DNA from 4 places in the Mesorhizobium sp. BH1-1-5 genome. Region 3 is predicted to be linked to each of the others. Evidence: predicted binding sites of a transcription regulator. Region 3 holds the regulator's gene; each other region holds the start of a gene.
The links. The regulator LexA, encoded in region 3, represses DNA repair genes until DNA is damaged. The targets are predictions, from matches to a motif close to TGTTCNNNNTGTGTTCNG.
Positions count from the first base shown of each region.

Region 1: a site for LexA is predicted at 2,249-2,266, ahead of dinB (DNA polymerase IV). Genes of this name have one in related genera too.
Region 2: a site for LexA is predicted at 1,471-1,488, ahead of LB572_RS19755 (ATP-dependent helicase). Genes of this name have one in related genera too.
Region 4: a site for LexA is predicted at 1,752-1,769, ahead of LB572_RS22665 (YifB family Mg chelatase-like AAA ATPase). Genes of this name have one in related genera too.

Region 1 is NZ_JAIUIM010000003.1:296,661-300,580, forward strand. Features, by position in the region: gene LB572_RS05975 (TadE/TadG family type IV pilus assembly protein) at 1-705, shown strand, start outside; gene LB572_RS05980 (hypothetical protein) at 732-962, opposite strand; gene LB572_RS05985 (polymerase) at 1,032-1,265, opposite strand; gene LB572_RS05990 (cupin domain-containing protein) at 1,647-2,027, shown strand; gene dinB (DNA polymerase IV) at 2,340-3,602, shown strand; gene LB572_RS06000 (aldose 1-epimerase) at 3,610-3,920, opposite strand, start outside.
Region 2 is NZ_JAIUIM010000014.1:101,291-105,210, forward strand. Features, by position in the region: gene LB572_RS19755 (ATP-dependent helicase) at 1-1,456, opposite strand, end outside; gene LB572_RS19760 (hypothetical protein) at 1,562-1,729, opposite strand; gene LB572_RS19765 (hypothetical protein) at 1,859-2,041, shown strand; gene LB572_RS19770 (LysR substrate-binding domain-containing protein) at 2,268-3,236, opposite strand; gene LB572_RS19775 (hypothetical protein) at 3,349-3,920, shown strand, end outside.
Region 3 is NZ_JAIUIM010000010.1:227,324-231,243, forward strand. Features, by position in the region: gene LB572_RS16000 (ComEC/Rec2 family competence protein) at 1-1,543, shown strand, start outside; gene lexA (transcriptional repressor LexA) at 1,585-2,325, opposite strand; gene glp (gephyrin-like molybdotransferase Glp) at 2,443-3,648, opposite strand; gene moaC (cyclic pyranopterin monophosphate synthase MoaC) at 3,648-3,920, opposite strand, start outside.
Region 4 is NZ_JAIUIM010000018.1:8,797-12,716, forward strand. Features, by position in the region: gene LB572_RS22660 (TetR/AcrR family transcriptional regulator) at 1-88, shown strand, start outside; gene LB572_RS22665 (YifB family Mg chelatase-like AAA ATPase) at 130-1,659, opposite strand; gene LB572_RS22670 (hypothetical protein) at 1,930-2,364, shown strand; gene LB572_RS22675 (ABC transporter substrate-binding protein) at 2,427-3,920, opposite strand, start outside.

The DNA of each region.
Region 1 (3,920 bases), on a different contig from region 3:
GCCAATTCGGATGCCACCGACGCCGTCAACCGGGGCGGCTCGGCGATCGTCAGCGCCGGCTGCGTCTCAACGGTCGGCGGCACGCAAGGATTGACCCCGCCCAGCGCCACGCTTTCCTGCGGCGCGCCACACGAAAACCAGTACGCCTCGTTCGATCCGCTGGCCGACGTCGTTCCGCCTCCCTACACGCTCTGCCTGCCGGTGCCCAACGGCAAGACGATAACGCTCTCGCCGGGCACCTATTGCGACAAGACCCTGTCGGGGAAGATCACCCTCAATCCAGGCACCTACATCATGCGCAACATCACCATAAAGCCGGGCGGCAATGGCAGCCTGACCGGCCAGGGCGTGACGATCTTCCTGATGGAGAACTCGCAGATTTATATCAACGCCAACGAGCAGGTGAACCTGTCGCCGCCGACCAGCGGCCCCTATCAAGGCATCACCATCTATCAGGCGCACGGCAACACGCAGGCGCTGACGCTGAACGGCGGATCCGGCTCACTGGTGAGCGGCTTCATCTACGCCCCGGACGCCGCCATCACCTATACCGGGAATTCGGATATGAACGCGCAGGGCAGTTGCCTGCGGCTGGTCGGCAACACTGTCGCAATGACGGGAAGCTCCGCCGTGAAATCGGACTGCACGGCCGAACTCGGGAACCGCGAAATGTATGCGGGACGGATGATCACCCTCGCGAAGTGACCCGCCCGCCGAGAGGCAGATCATATCTAGCCCACGATGTCGGCGCCGGCCTGCTCATCGAGGAGCACGGCGCAGCCGCGCTGGAGCGCGACCTGCGTCAAGGCGTTAGCCGCATCCGCATCCGACGAGACGAAATCGCCGGTCAGGACGCGCAATTCCTCGACGGCCTTCGACATCGGCACGAGACGTCCGGCCAAACGGTCGCTCGCGCATGCGTCGATGACGCACAGAAGATCGATGAGTTCGAAATTATGCATGGCGGCCTCCGCCAGCGCCGTCCCTTCGCTCAATCAACGGCGTCACGCGCTGACTGGTTCCCGCCGAGTTCATCCGTGCGGTCTCGCCGGCGCGAGCCTGAGATCGAAGCGGGCGGGCAGGCAGGGCTCGATACAGGCCTTTCGCAGCGATCCGGTTGCCATCGTGTCGACCGGGAGAAGGATCACCATCTTGGCATGGCGCTCAGGCCAGAGCGGCCTGCCGAAGACGAAGAAGACGCTGGCAACGAACGCCGCCAGAAACAGCGTGGCAAACAGGTTCGCGATGATCCTGCCGGGTAGCATGGCCGGCAACTCCAAGAGCTTTTTGGGAGGGAAAGGAGTGCCCGCCATATCGCAGGAAATGGCAGGCACTCCGTGGTCAAACCGCCGATGAAGGGACTTTGTCCGGCGGCTCGCTAACCCAATGAATTGATGGCGCTGTTGTTGCCTCGAAATCGGCGCCTCGGGCCTCTGCGTTCGATGGGTGAGACTTCAGTCCGAACAGGCCCCGGACCGTCGCCCGAAGGCCGGAATATCCGCCTTCCATGAAGAGGCGCCAACCGCTTGGCTGAACTCGCGGTCGCTTCGATTATATTAGCGATACCTCATAATAAAGCGTATGGATGAGGCAGCGGTCGCCGACGATCGCATAGTCGTGCTCCGCTTGCACAAAGGGAGGATGCCATGGCCGAAACCGCAGTGAACGTCAGCAAACTCGAATTCAAATCGCACAACAATCCCGACGAGGTCCGCGCGCCCGCCAAGACGCGTGTCGAGATCGTCCGGCTGCCGGGCTATACGCTCGGGCGGATGAACATGCAGCCGGGCTGGAAATGGTCCGAATGCGTCAAGCCGGTGGTCAAGACCGAGAGTTGCCAGGTCTCGCATGTCGGCTATGTCGTGTCCGGCTCGATCACGGTGCGAATGACCGACGGCACACAAAAGACCTTCGAGGCCGGCTCTTCCTACACCATCCCGCCCGGCCACGACGCCTGGGTGGAAGGCAACCAGCCGTTCCAGTGCATCGAGGTGCTGAGCGCCGAGCAATACGCCAAGCCAGCGTAGACGATTGGCGGCTGGGCGCTGCTATTGGGCGCGCAATCCTTTCTGCGGGAATGCGCGATCGGATTCCAAGGCCCACGCGCGTCGCTTCGCGCCTTGCTCGGTTCTCGAATGACGAACGCTTCAAGTCGCGTTTCCCTTGCAACCGCGTTGCAAACGTACCGGTTGTGCGCGGTTGCAACTGTTCTGGTATCCGGCTCGCCAGCTTGACAAGAGACCGCTTTTGTTCTCTTTATGTTCCGGTTAAATCCCTTACAAAAGACGCAGCTAATGCTGCGGCGCCGCATTGCGGACCGGATGGAGACGGAGCGCAGGATGCTCGCCACGAACGACGCCGCGGCCGCCACCATCCTGCATGCCGATCTTGACGCCTTCTATGCCTCCGTCGAGCAGCTGCTCGACCCGTCGCTGCGCGGCAAGCCGATCGCCGTCGGCGGCGGTGTGGTGCTGGCGGCCTCCTATGAAGCGAAGGTCTTCGGCGTGCGCGGCGGCATGCCCGGCCGCAAGGCGCGCGAGCTCTGCCCGCAGCTCATCTTCGTCGGCGGTCATTTTTCAGAGTACCAGCGTCTCGGCGACGCGGCGATCAAGGTGCTCGGCGATTTCACGCCGGTGGTCGAGCGCATCTCGATCGACGAGGCGTTTGCCGACGTCGCCGGCTGCACGCATCTGTTCGGGCCGCCGCAGGAGATCGCGCGAAAAATCCGAGAGCGGGTGAAGACCGAGCTCGGCCTGCCGATCTCGATCGGCGTGGCGCGGACGAAGCATCTCGCCAAGATCGCCTCGCAGGTGGCCAAGCCCGATGGGCTGGTGGTGGTCGAGCCCGGCACCGAGCTCGCCTTCCTGCACGACCTGCCTGTCACGCTGATGTGGGGTGTCGGCCCGGCGACCAAGGCGAGGCTCGCCGAAATCGGCGTCGAGACGATCGGGCAGCTGGCGCGCACGCATAGCGGCGCGCTGGAGCGGCTGATCGGTCATGCCGCCGGCCAGAAACTTGCAGCGCTTGCCTGGAACCGCGACCCGCGCAAACTCGAGACGCATCGCCCCGCGCATTCGGCCGGCGCGCAATCGGCGCTGGGCAGGAAGCCGGCGCTGCCGCGCGTCTTCGTGCCGACGCTGCTGCATCTGGCCGACCGCGTCGCCAGCCGGTTGCGCGCCAAGGACCGGCCCGGGCGCACGGTCACGGTGCGCGTGCGCTTCGCCGACATGCGCTCGGTGAGCCGCTCGATCACGCTCGAACAGCCGATCCAGGCGACCGCGATGCTGGCCGAGATCGCCGAGGAGCTGGTGCGCGGCGTGCTCGCCGCCCATCCGGGCGAGCGGGACATCTCGCTGCTCGCCATCTCCGTCTCGCATCTGGAGGAGCATGCCGAGCTGCAGCTCGAACTGCCGCTCGGCCTGGTGGACGAGAAGCGCAAGCCCGGCAGCCGCAAAGGTCTCGCCCGCTTCGGCGCCGACCGCGCCATCGACAAGATCCGCCAGCGCTTCGGCAAGGAGGCGGTCGGCTACGGCACGGTGGCGCTGGAAGGCGCGCGCTCGGTGCCGGACGGGTTCAGGGAGCTGGCGGAGAAGGAGTTGTAGCGTGCCCTCAGCCGGCGCGCACCACCGCCCACTCCAGCCGCATCGTCGCGCTCATCGTTTGCCCATCACCGAGCACCGTCAGTCCCTCGCCGTGATGCGCGTCGACCGGGTGGGAGACCGGCTCGAAGCAGAAGAAGCCAGCATCCGGCGACGGCGAATAGAGGATGTAGACGTCGAGCTTCGGCGAAGCGCTCAGCGTGATCTTGATCCCATCGTCGAGCTGCGCGATCGAGGCGCGGCCGTCCCAGCCGTCGAAGGCGTTGTTCACCCAGCCCTGCGGCAGTGGGATGGGACGCGCGAAATCCCAAGCCGGGCGCT
Region 2 (3,920 bases), on a different contig from region 3:
TGTCGAGGAACACCGGCCAGTCCTGCGCGGCGCGCTGCGGCGGACGGAAGCGGGCAAGGCCCAGCGTCTCGTCCAGCGACGTCGCCATCGCGTCGACGATCTGCGAGGCGGCGGAAGGCCCGATGCCCGGCATCAATTGCAGCACGCGAAAACCGGCGACGCGGTCGCGCGGGTTCTCGGCGAAGCGCAGCATCGCCAGCATGTCCTTGACATGCGCGGCATCGAGGAACTTCAGTCCGCCGAACTTCACGAAAGGGATGTTGCGGCGCGTCAGTTCCACTTCCAGCGGCCCGCTGTGGCTCGATGTGCGGAACAGCACCGCCTGCGCCTTCAGCGCCGTGCCGGCCTCGCGCTCGGCGAGGATCGCCTGGCAGACGTAATTGGCCTGCTCGGCCTCGTCGCGCACGCTGACCAGTTGCGGCTTGTGCGAGGACCGGCGCTCGGTCCACAGGTTCTTGGTGAAGCGCTCGCTCGCCTCGCCGATCACCTTGTTGGCGGCGGCCAGGATCGTCTCGGTCGAGCGGTAGTTGCGCTCCAGCATGACGATCTCGGTGGGCTTTGCGAATTGTTTCGGGAAATCGAGGATGTTGCGCACTTCCGCCGCGCGGAAGGAATAGATCGACTGCGCGTCGTCGCCCACCACGGTCAAGCCCGCGCCATCCGGCTTCAGCGCCAAAAGGATCGAGGCCTGCAGCCTGTTGGTGTCCTGGTATTCGTCGACCAGCACATGGTCGAAGCGGGAACCGAGGTGGGCGGCGATCTCCGGCTCGGCCGCCATCTGCGCCCAGTAGAGCAGGAGGTCGTCGTAATCGAGCACGTTCTGCGCTTGCTTGGCCTCGACATAAGCCGCGAACAGTTCCTTCAGCTGGTCCGCCCATGCCGCGCACCATGGAAAGGCCGAGCCCAGCACTTCACCCAGCGGCGCCTGCCCATTCACCGCTCGCGAATAGATCTGCAGGCAGGTGCCTTTGGTCGGGAAACGGCTTTCGGTCTTGGAAAATCCCAGCTCGTGCCGGGCAAGGTTCATCAAGTCGGCCGAATCCTCGCGGTCATGGATAGTGAACGCGGTGTCGAGGCCGATCTGCTCGGCATAGTCGCGCAACAGCCTCGCGCCGATGCCGTGGAAAGTGCCGGCCCAGGCGAGCGCGTCGGCGATGATGGCGGCGTCGCGCCCCAGCACCTCGCCGGCGATGCGCTCGACGCGCTTGGCCATTTCGGCCGCGGCGCGGCGCGAGAAGGTCATCAACAGGATACGGCGCGGATCGGCGCCCTTGACGATGAGATGGGCGACGCGATGCGCCAGCGTGTTGGTCTTGCCGGAACCGGCGCCGGCGATCACCAGAAGCGGTGCGGCCACCTTGCCGTCGCCATGCACCACCGCCAGCCGCTGCTCGTCGTTCAGGCGGGCAAGATAGGCGGGTGCTTCGAAGGACGAATCACGAGCGGCGATGTTCATCGCCCATCAAGCATCGTTTCCGCTTTGTTCGCAATACAACTCGCTCTTGGTACATGGCGAAAGCCGGAGAGAGCTGCTCTCCCCCACAAGGGGAGGTTGGCTGAACTACCGCTTCGGCTCCACTCCCATCGCCGCCGACTGGCGCAGCAACGCGCGCCTCTCGTCACCCGGCATGTCCAGCGGTGCGACATCGCCGGGCACCTCGTCGATCATCCTCACGGCGACGCGATAGGCAGTGTAAGCGAACAGACCTGTTAGCAGCAGGCGGATCATGACCACTCCTCATTTCGGTTCGATTGGCCTTCAACCGAACACTGGCCGGTTGGTTCCCCGCGCCACGCAACCAAACGGCCACCGCCTCGTTGCCCTTCGTGCAGAAGGAGCGAACCAGAGGAGGTCGTCATGAAGAAACTTCCGGTGCTGCTGGCTCTTGCGGCAGCGCTCGCGCTCGCCGCCTGCGACAACAGCACCCCGCCAACCAAGGCGCCGGGCGATGAGATCAACCGGAACCCGCAGGTCGACAAGAATCCGGTGCCGAAATCGAGCACCGGCGGCGATCAGCCGGGCTCGCCGCCGAAGCAATAACAGGGCCGGGCAGGCCGGAGACATCGTCGGGCTGAAACGAAGAAGGCCGGCGCTGCTTGGGAGGAAGCTCGGTAGCGCCGGCCAAGCGGGAAAATCAGGCCCGCCGCACGATCCAACATAGCTGAGTCTCCGCTTTGCGTCATGGTGCGATCGCGGTAGCCGGCTACGGGGTTGGGGATGAGCAAAAATCCTGAAATTATGTGAGGATACGCCGTTGGCGGCTTCCTCACGCCAGCGCCGAGCGACCCGGCTGCCCGCCGGCGATCTCGATGTCCAGCTGGCGCTGCGTCAGCCCCGCCTCGGCCATGATCCACTGCTTGAACAGCTCCACCTTGCGGGCGCCGAGCGCCTTGATGGGGCTGACGAAATACCAGCCCGCGGTGTTGGGATGGTGGACCGCGAACGGGGCCACCAGCCGTTCGGCGCGGATGTCGCTTGCCATGTAGGCGCGGTTGGCGACGGCAAAGCCCATCCCGGCATTGGCCGCTTCGTAGGACATCATGCAGGAATCGAAGTAGACGCTCCTGGTTTCGCCAAGCACGAAGCTCGCGCCGGCAAAGCCCAGCCACGACTGCCAGCTCTGCGTGCAGGTGTCGGAGTGCAGCAGCGTGAAGTAGCGCAGATCCTCCGGCGTCACCTTCGACAGCGGCTTGTCGCCCAGCACGTCGTAAAACAGCCTGCGACTGCAGACCGGCGTCAGATCTTCCTTGAACAGCAGCTCCGAGGTGAGGCCGGGGAAATTGCCGTCGCCATAGCGGATTTCGAGATCGTATTCCGAGGTCGAGAATTCATGGGTGGCGTAGGAGGTCGACACCCGCATCTCGATGTCGGGATATTGATGCTGGAAGGCCGAAAGCCGCGGGAACAGCCAGCGTGCCGCGAAAGTCGGCAGCACGCAGATACGAAGCACATGCGCCTGCGACTGGCCGGTGGCCTCCATGCTGGCCGCAACGATCCGCTCCAGCGCCTCGCGCACGCGCGCCACATAGGTCTCGCCCTCCGGCGTCAATGACACGGCATTGCCGCCGCGCTCGAAGATCTTGAAGCGAAGCTGATCTTCCAGGCTTTTCACGCGCTGGCTGACGGCGGAAGCGGTGATAAATTGCTCTTCGCCGGCACGCGTGAAATTCCTGTGCCTCGCGGCGCTCTCCACGATTTTCAGCGAGTTGAGGTTGACCTGACTGAGCAGACGCACGGGGTTTCGACCTTAAGCTGGGCTTACGCTACCACCAGCATTCCTAAATTTACAGGGGTAGGCGTTTAAATGACTGTTAACCAAGTGTTGCCCCCATCTTGGAGAAAGTAGAATGAACGCCCATACAATTCCCGAACTGCGCTGTGCAATGAGCCGCGAGGCCATCATTGGTCATGAGACCTCCTGGAAAGTGTCGAGCTTCGGCGTCGCCCAGTATCGTCACGGTTACGACCCCGCTCTGCTTGCTGCCATCAAGGAGGCTGCTCTGAAACTGAAAGCCAGCCATGCCGTGCACAAGCATCTCGACCTCACCTTTATCACTGGCGCCGACCGCTATATCCCTGAGATCAAAGAGCTTTTGCACGACAAGCTGCGCCTGGAAAGGTTGTCCGACATGATGGGCACCAAGCTCGAGCCGTATCCGCTGTCGATCGTCGGCTCGACCGTCACCTTCATGAACCCCAAGGACGGCGCGGTCGAATGGCATTGCGATGGCGTTCCGGTGACCGAGCTCATTCCGCTGTCGATCAGCGATCCGCTCATCGGCGGTCATCTCGAGATCTATTGCGACGATTCCGAAACCGGACGCTCGATCCTGGAATCCGGCCACGACCTGCCGCGCAACAAGATCATGCGCATCGACCACAAGATGAACTACGCCACGCTCGGACAGTTCCTCGGCGT
Region 3 (3,920 bases):
CGGGTCCGAAGGCGAGATCGCCGCGGCGCTGATCGTCGGCGTGCGCGCCGGCATTCCGGAAGCGATCAACGAGTCGATGCGGCGGACCGGCATCTACCACATCATTTCTATCTCGGGCCTGCACATGGCGCTGGTCGCCGGCACGATAATGGTGCTTTTGCGCGGCGCCTTCGCGCTGTTTCCGGATTTCTCGTCGCGCCGGCCGGTGAAGAAATATGCCGCTGGAATAGCGTTGCTCTCGATCGCCGCCTATCTCGTGATCTCCGGCATCGTCGTGGCGGCCGAGCGAAGCTTCATCATGCTGGCTGTCATGCTCGCCGCCGTGCTCTTCGACCGCGCGGCGCTGACCATGCGCAACTTGGCGATCTCGGCCATCGCCGTCATCCTTGTCTCGCCGCACGAGGTGGTCGGCCCGAGCTTCCAGATGTCGTTTGCTGCCACCGCCGCCCTGGTCGGCGCCTTTGCCGGCTTTGCCGATTATCGCGCCGGCAAAACGACAACGCCGCCGGCAAAGCGATCGTTCCTCGGGTACCTGTCGCGAAAACTGGCGCTCGGGGTGGGTGGCGCCGCCGTAACCTCGCTCATCGCGGGCAGCGCTACATTGCTGTTTGCTATCTGGCATTTCCAGCGCGTGTCGCCGCTCAGCCTGTTTGCCAATCTGGCGGTGATGCCGATCGTCTCGCTGATCGTCATGCCGTTCGCCGTGTTGAGCGCGCTGGCGATGCCCTTCGGCTTCGACGGTCCGTTCCTTTATGTGATGGGCAAGGGCCTGACGGCGATGATCGCCATTTCGGCGTGGATCTCCGAGCGCTCACCGGTCGATGCCGTCGGGCTGATCTCGATCCAGTCGGTGCTGCTGGCGACGATCGCGCTGGTCATCGCGACCATGGCCACCACCTGGCTTAGGTTGGCAGCCGTGCCCTTCGCTCTCGCCGCGCTGCTGGCCATTCCGCATGTGAGCACGCCGGATGTGCTCATCTCCGAGGACGCGCATCTGGTGGCAATGCCGATCGGCGGCGGCGAGCTCGCCGTCAATCGCGAACGCTCCAACGAATTCACCACCGACAACTGGAAACGGGCGCTGAAAGCCGAGGAAATCGTGCCGCCCGAAACGTTCGCCAAAGATGCGTTGGACATCGCCGATCCGGTCGACCTGCCGCCCGGCTCGCCCTTCTACTGTACGGACGACCTCTGCATCGGCCGGCATCCGTCCGGCGCCATCGTCGCGCTCGCCGAGAACCGCGGCAGCGCGCGGCCGGCCTGCGGCTTCGCCGACCTCATCGTCATCAACGACGCCACCGCCTACAACCCCTGCCACGATCCGCGCGTGCTTGTCGTCACCAAGCGGCAGCTGGCGCGCGACGGCAGCGCCGCCGTCTTCTTCGATCCGCAATCGGCAACCGCGCGGCCAACCGCTCGCTATGCGGTCGAAGAACCATATCGACCCTGGCACGAGCAACGGAAATACACGCGCGAGGCGAGGGGGCTGCCGCCCTATCAACGGCCGGACAAGCCGGCTGCAGCGCCGCAGCCGACAGAATAGATGTCGGGCAATTCCGGACGAAGACCGCCGCCCAGCCTTGCTCAGTAGCGGCGGATAAGTCCGACGAGCTTACCCTGAACCTTGACCCGGTCCGGTCCGAAGATCCGGGTTTCATAGGCCGGGTTGGCGGCCTCGAGCGCGATCGAGGCACCCTTGCGGCGGAAGCGCTTCAAGGTCGCTTCCTGGTCGTCGACCAGCGCCACCACGATCTCGCCCGGGCTCGCCGTATTGGCGTTGCGGATGATGACGGTATCGCCGTCGAAGATGCCAGCCTCGATCATCGAGTCGCCCTTGACCTCCAGCGCATAGTGCTCGCCGCCCATGATCATGTCCGGCGGCACGGTGATCGAATGCGTCTGGTGCTGGATGGCGTCGATCGGCACACCGGCGGCGATGCGTCCCATCACCGGGATGGATACGGCCGAAACGGCATCGTCGTCATTGCTTGGCGTCGGGGCTCGCGACGGCGCCACCGGCCTGATCTGACGACTGACATTGTTCTGACCCAGGCTGCCCTGGATGACGCTTGGCGAAAACTTCTTCGCCGCATTGAGGCCGGGGGCGATCGAGTCGGGCAGGCGCAACACTTCCAGCGCACGCGCCCGGTTAGGCAGCCGGCGAATGAAGCCGCGCTCTTCCAGCGCCGTGATCAGCCGGTGGATGCCGGACTTGGATGCAAGGTCGAGCGCTTCCTTCATCTCGTCGAAGGATGGGGGAATCCCGCTCTCCTTCAGGCGTTCATGGATGAACATCAGGAGTTCATGTTGTTTGCGCGTCAGCATCGGCGGCCCCCACGGGTTCTGAAACCAGAATCAGAAAAACAAACCCAGAACAAACACTATCTGTTCCAGTTGTGTTCCGCAACCGTTTAAAGTTTAGTGAATTTGTTGACGTTTTGTTCAGCGTAACATCAGAACGCTGCATTCGGCGCCTGTCTCGGCGGCCGGCGCGAAGGGCTCACGCAGGATCAGGCCGTTGGCGTCGGCGAGCATCCGCAGCATCGAGGAGTCCTGGATGCCGAAAGGTGTTGCGATCAGGGCGCCGGCTTCTTCGCGCACGACGGCGCGCACATAGTCCTGCCTGACATCGTTGGCCTGCATGGCGGCGCCCAACCGGGCGGCTCGCACGTCCTGCCTGTGATCGCGGCCGCCGAGCCGGGCAAGCAGCGGTTTCAGGAAGAGTTGCGAGCAGACGATACTGGCCACCGGGTTGCCGGGCAGGCCGATGCATCGGACATTGCCAAGCCGGCCAAACATCAGCGGTTTGCCGGGGCGCATGGCGATCTTCCAGAAGTCGAGCGTCATGCCTTCGCCGATGAGCACGTCATGGATCAGGTCGTGGTCGCCGACCGACGCGCCGCCGAGCGTGACGATGACGTCTGCGTTCGCCTCGACCGCTTTCCTGACCAGCGCCGCGATCGCCTCCTTGCGGTCGGCGGCGATGCCCAGATCGAGCGCGCGCGCGCCGACGGACTGGGCGGCGGCGGCAACGCCATAGGCGTTGGAGGAAATGATCTGGTCGGGGCCGAGCGCGCTCCCCGGCGGCAGCAATTCGTCGCCGGTGGCGATGATGGCAACCAGCGGCCGGCGTACGACGCTCAAGGCAGGGTGGTTGGCCGACGCCGCGAGCGAAAGCGCTGCCGCATCGAGTTCGCGACCTTTGTTGAGCAGCACATCGCCCTGGCCGAAGTCGAGCCCGGCGCGGCGGATATTGCGTGCTTCCGCGGTCGGCTCGGTCACCTCGATCTTGCGGTTGCCAAGGTCGCGGACGTTTTCCTGGATGACGATGGTATCGGCGCCTTCGGGCACCGGCGCGCCGGTGAAGATGCGCACGGCCTGGCCTTTCCCGACGGATCCGGAAAAGCCCCGCCCGGCAGGCGCCATGCCGATGACCTCGAGCTGTGCCGGCACTGAAGCAACATCGGCGGAACGCGCGGCATAGCCATCCATCGCGGAGGCATTGAAGGGCGGCTGCGTGCGCAGCGCCACAACCGGTTGCGCCAGGACCCGCCCGGCCGCTTCCGCCAGCGGAATGCTTTCGCCCGGCAATGGCGTGGCGCCGTCGAGCAGGCGTTGGAGCGCTTCGGCGACCGGAACCAATGCCATCAGGCATCCACCTTGTAGTCACCGGACTTGCCGCCGGTCTTCTCGACCAGACGGATACCGGAGATCACCATGCCGCGGTCCGCCGCCTTGGCCATGTCGTAGATGGTGAGGCAGGCGACCGAGGCAGCGGTCAGCGCCTCCATCTCCACGCCGGTCTTGCCGGTGACGCGAGCGAGCGCGGTGACCCTGAGGCCGGGCAGCGAACGGTCCGGCTCGATCTCGACGGCAACTTTTGTCAGAAGCAGCGGATGGCAGAGCGGGATCAGCTCGTG
Region 4 (3,920 bases), on a different contig from region 3:
GCTTTCCGCGCGGGCCTATGGCGACGTCTTGACCTTCGGCGTGATCCTGGCGCCGACGCTGCAGAAGCTGATCCCGGCGCGCGATTGAAGAGAGGCAAAGCTGCGGCTTACGTGCTGGCTCGTTTGTGACTACGCTGCCTGCGCCATCCGCTCGGCATTCATCCGATAGGAAATCGCCTCGGCGAGATGGATGCGGCCGACCGTTTCGCTGGCGTCGAGGTCGGCCAGCGTGCGCGCCACCTTGAGCACGCGGTGATAGGCCCGCGCCGAAAAGCCGAGTTTCTCGCTGGCGTCCTTGAGCAGGGTCAAGCCGGCCGTATCGGGCTTGGCGATCTCCTCGATGATCGAAGGCGGGCAATGCGCGTTGGTGGTGGCGCCGGTGCCCAGCCTTTCCAGCCGTTCGCGCTGCATGGCGCGCGCACGCGCCACGCGTTGCGCCACCGAAGCGCTCGTCTCGGCCTTGTCGGGCCGGATCAGGTCGCTTGCCGAGACCGCCGGCACCTCGATCCGAAGGTCGATACGGTCGAGCATCGGGCCGGAAATGCGCGCCTGGTACTCGGTGCGACAGCGGTCGCCGCGCAGGCAGCGATAGCCGGGCTCGCCCGACATGCCGCAGCGGCACGGATTCATCGCCGCCACCAGCTGGATGCGCGCCGGATAGGTGACGCGGTGGTTGGCGCGCGCGATCATGCAGTCGCCCGTCTCCAGCGGCTGGCGCAGCGCATCCAGCGTCTGCGGCGTGAACTCCGGCAGCTCGTCGAGGAACAGCACGCCATGATGGGCGAGCGAGACCTCGCCCGGGCGCGCGCGCAGACCGCCGCCCACCATCGCCGCCATCGAGGCCGAATGATGCGGGGCGCGGAACGGCCGCCGGTCGGTGAGCTTGCCCTCACCAAGCTCGCCCGCCACCGAGGCGATCATCGAGACTTCGAGCAGCTCTTTCGGCGCCAGCGGCGGCAGGATCGAAGGCAGGCGCTGCGCCAGCATCGACTTGCCCGAACCCGGTGGCCCGACCATCAGCAGGTTGTGGCCGCCGGCGGCCGCCACTTCCAACGCCCGTTTGGCGCTCTCCTGGCCCTTGATGTCGGCGAGGTCAGGCAGGTCGCGCGCCGCGAGCTGGATGCCGGCCTCCGGCCGCGACAGCACCTGCGTGCCGCGAAAATGGTTGGCGACCGCGATCAGGCTGCGCGGCGCGAGAATATCGAAGTCCTTGCCCGCCCAGGCCGCTTCCGGCCCGCAGGCGAAGGGACAGATCAGGCCCTTGCCTTCGGCATTGGCGCCGATCGCCGCCGGCAGCGCGCCGGCGACGCCGGTTATCGTGCCGTCGAGCGACAATTCGCCGAGCACCACGTAACCGGCCAGCATGTCGCCCGGTATGGCGCCGAGCGCCGCCATCAGGCCGAGCGCGATCGGCAGGTCGTAGTGGCTGCCTTCCTTGGGCAGATCGGCCGGCGCGAGGTTCACCGTCACCTTCTTCGACGGCATCGACAGGCCCGAGGCGTGGAGCGCCGCCTGCACGCGCTCGCGGCTTTCGGCCACCGCCTTGTCCGGCAGGCCGACGATCTGCATGCCGACCTTGCCCGGCCCGACCATCACCTGGACATCGACCGGCAAAGCCTCGATGCCCTGGAAAGCGACCGTGCGAACCCGCGCCACCATGTTTTCCGCGCCCCCGGCGTGACCGCGCTTGTGATCCACCATCAGGCGGCGAGCGCATGCAACCCAGACAACCACAGATTTTCGAAGTGCGCAAGAACATTACGGGAACATCTATCCGCGAAGACGATGGATTTCGGTTGAGGCTTCCTCTGGGGGCCGATGCGTCGCCCTCGGCGGCGAGCTCTCGAATGCCGTTTTCCGCTCGGCGCCATTCGGCTAGAATGGATCGCACGCAAGATCGAACCTGGAGAGGCCACGAGGGAATTCGCCATGCGGACTGGCTGCGCAATCTTGATCGGGTTTGCCCTTGTCGCGCCTGCTGCCGCCGAAGATGCGCAATGCCCGAAAGGCCCCGCGCCTGTTCAATTGGAGGACATCGAAGCCGCGCCCGATTGCCTGCCGGCACACAAGCTGCATCAGGCCTGCGCCTGGGGATCGAGCGGCGACGAATTCATGTCGGAGGCCGTCATCGACAAATGCAAGGCGGGGTTTTTCGACCGACTGACCCGCAAGCAAAGGCGCCAGTACGAAAAGCGCCTTGACGCCTGCGGCGAACGCTATCCTATCACGCAGGATGGCGGATCGATCCAGATATACCTGTCGTCGATGTGTGCCGAGGATCTCGCCGCGACCTATTTCAAGGTTGCAAGGCATGGGCGAATTGCCACGACACCACGCTGGAAGGTACCTGACATAGCCGAGTGAACGGATGATCCGTACCGGGGGAGTTGACGCATCCGGGAACCGGTGCGCCTCGGTTCTCCTGCCTACCGGTCCAGCCACACCTTCTCGAAATGCTGCTCGAGATTGGGGTGCGCCGGATTGTCCTTCACCGCCGCCACCGAATGGGTGAACAGCGAGCGCCAATAGGGCTGGATGAGGATGCCTGAATCCTGCAGGATCTGCTCGACATCCTTCATGATCTCCTTGCGCCTCCCGGTGTCCGGCACGGCAAGCGCCGCGTCGAGCTTCTTGTCGAATTCGGGGTTGGCGTAGCCCGATTCGTTCCAGGCCTCGCCGCTGCGATAGGCGAGCGCGAGGTTCTGGACACCCAGCGGCCGCATGCCCCACGACGTCATCGAGAAGGGATATTTGGTCCAGTTGTTCCAGAAGGTCGAGCCCGGCAGCACGGTGCGCTTCACCTTGAAGCCGGCCTCGCGCAGCTGCGCGGCGATGGCGTCGCCGGTGCTGCGGTGCCAGTCCTCGTCGCCGGTGATCAGCTCATGCTCGAAATCGAGCTGCCCGGCCTCCGCCATCAGCTTCTTGGCGCCTTCGAGGTCGCGCGTCTTCTTTGGCAGTGCGTAATATTCCGGGTGCAGCGGGCTGACATGATGGTTCTCGGCCACCGTGCCCTTGCCGCCACAGCCGAGCGTCAGCACGGCCTGGTTGTCGGTCGCCATCTGCAGGGCGCGGCGCACGCGCTCGTCGTCATAGGGCTTGTTGGTCACATTGGCGCGGGCAAGGATCGTGGCCGCCGTCACCACTTCCGACTTCACCAGCCCGAGCCCGTCCATGATCTCGACATAGTCGGCGGTGGTCTCGAAATTGGTGTCGATCTCGCCGGCCTCGAAGGCGCTCACCCAGGCAGCCGGATCGGTGCCGTAGTCGATGAACTCGATGCCGTCGAGATAGGCCTCGCCACCCCACCATTTGCCGTTCTGGCGCCGCTTGACGACGGCCTTGGTGCCGACGTCGTAGGAGACGAGCTCGAACGCCCCGGTGCCGACCGGATGCGCGATGAGGTTGGCGCCGGCCTTCTCGTAGCCGCGATGCACGATCAGCGCCGAATATTCCGTCATCGACGGGATGATCGAAATGTCGGACGAGGACAGTTTCAGCACCACCGTGTGGTCGTCGGTGCTGGTGATGGCGCCGTCGCGCGCCTTGCCGGTGTTGGCGTCGATCAGCGCGGTCATGCGGCCGGCCATGGAGTTGCCTTCGGCAGCCTTGTCGCACCAGCGCTCGAGGTTGAAGACCACGTCCTCGGCGGTGAAGTCGTCGCCATTGTTCCAGGTCACGCCGCGCCTCAGCTTCAGCGTGTATCCGGTGGCGTCGTCATTGACCGTCCAGCTTTCCAGCAGCGAAGGCTTGAACGTGTAGTCGGTGTCGTAGCGCACCAGCGTGTCGAGGAACTGGCGCGCGATGTTGGCCATTTCCGGCCAGTCATAGGCGCGCGGGTCCTTCTGCTCCTTGACGAAGGTGGAAACGCGCAGCACCCCGCCCTTCTTCGGCGCGGCGGCCCTCGCCGCCGTCGGCGAGGC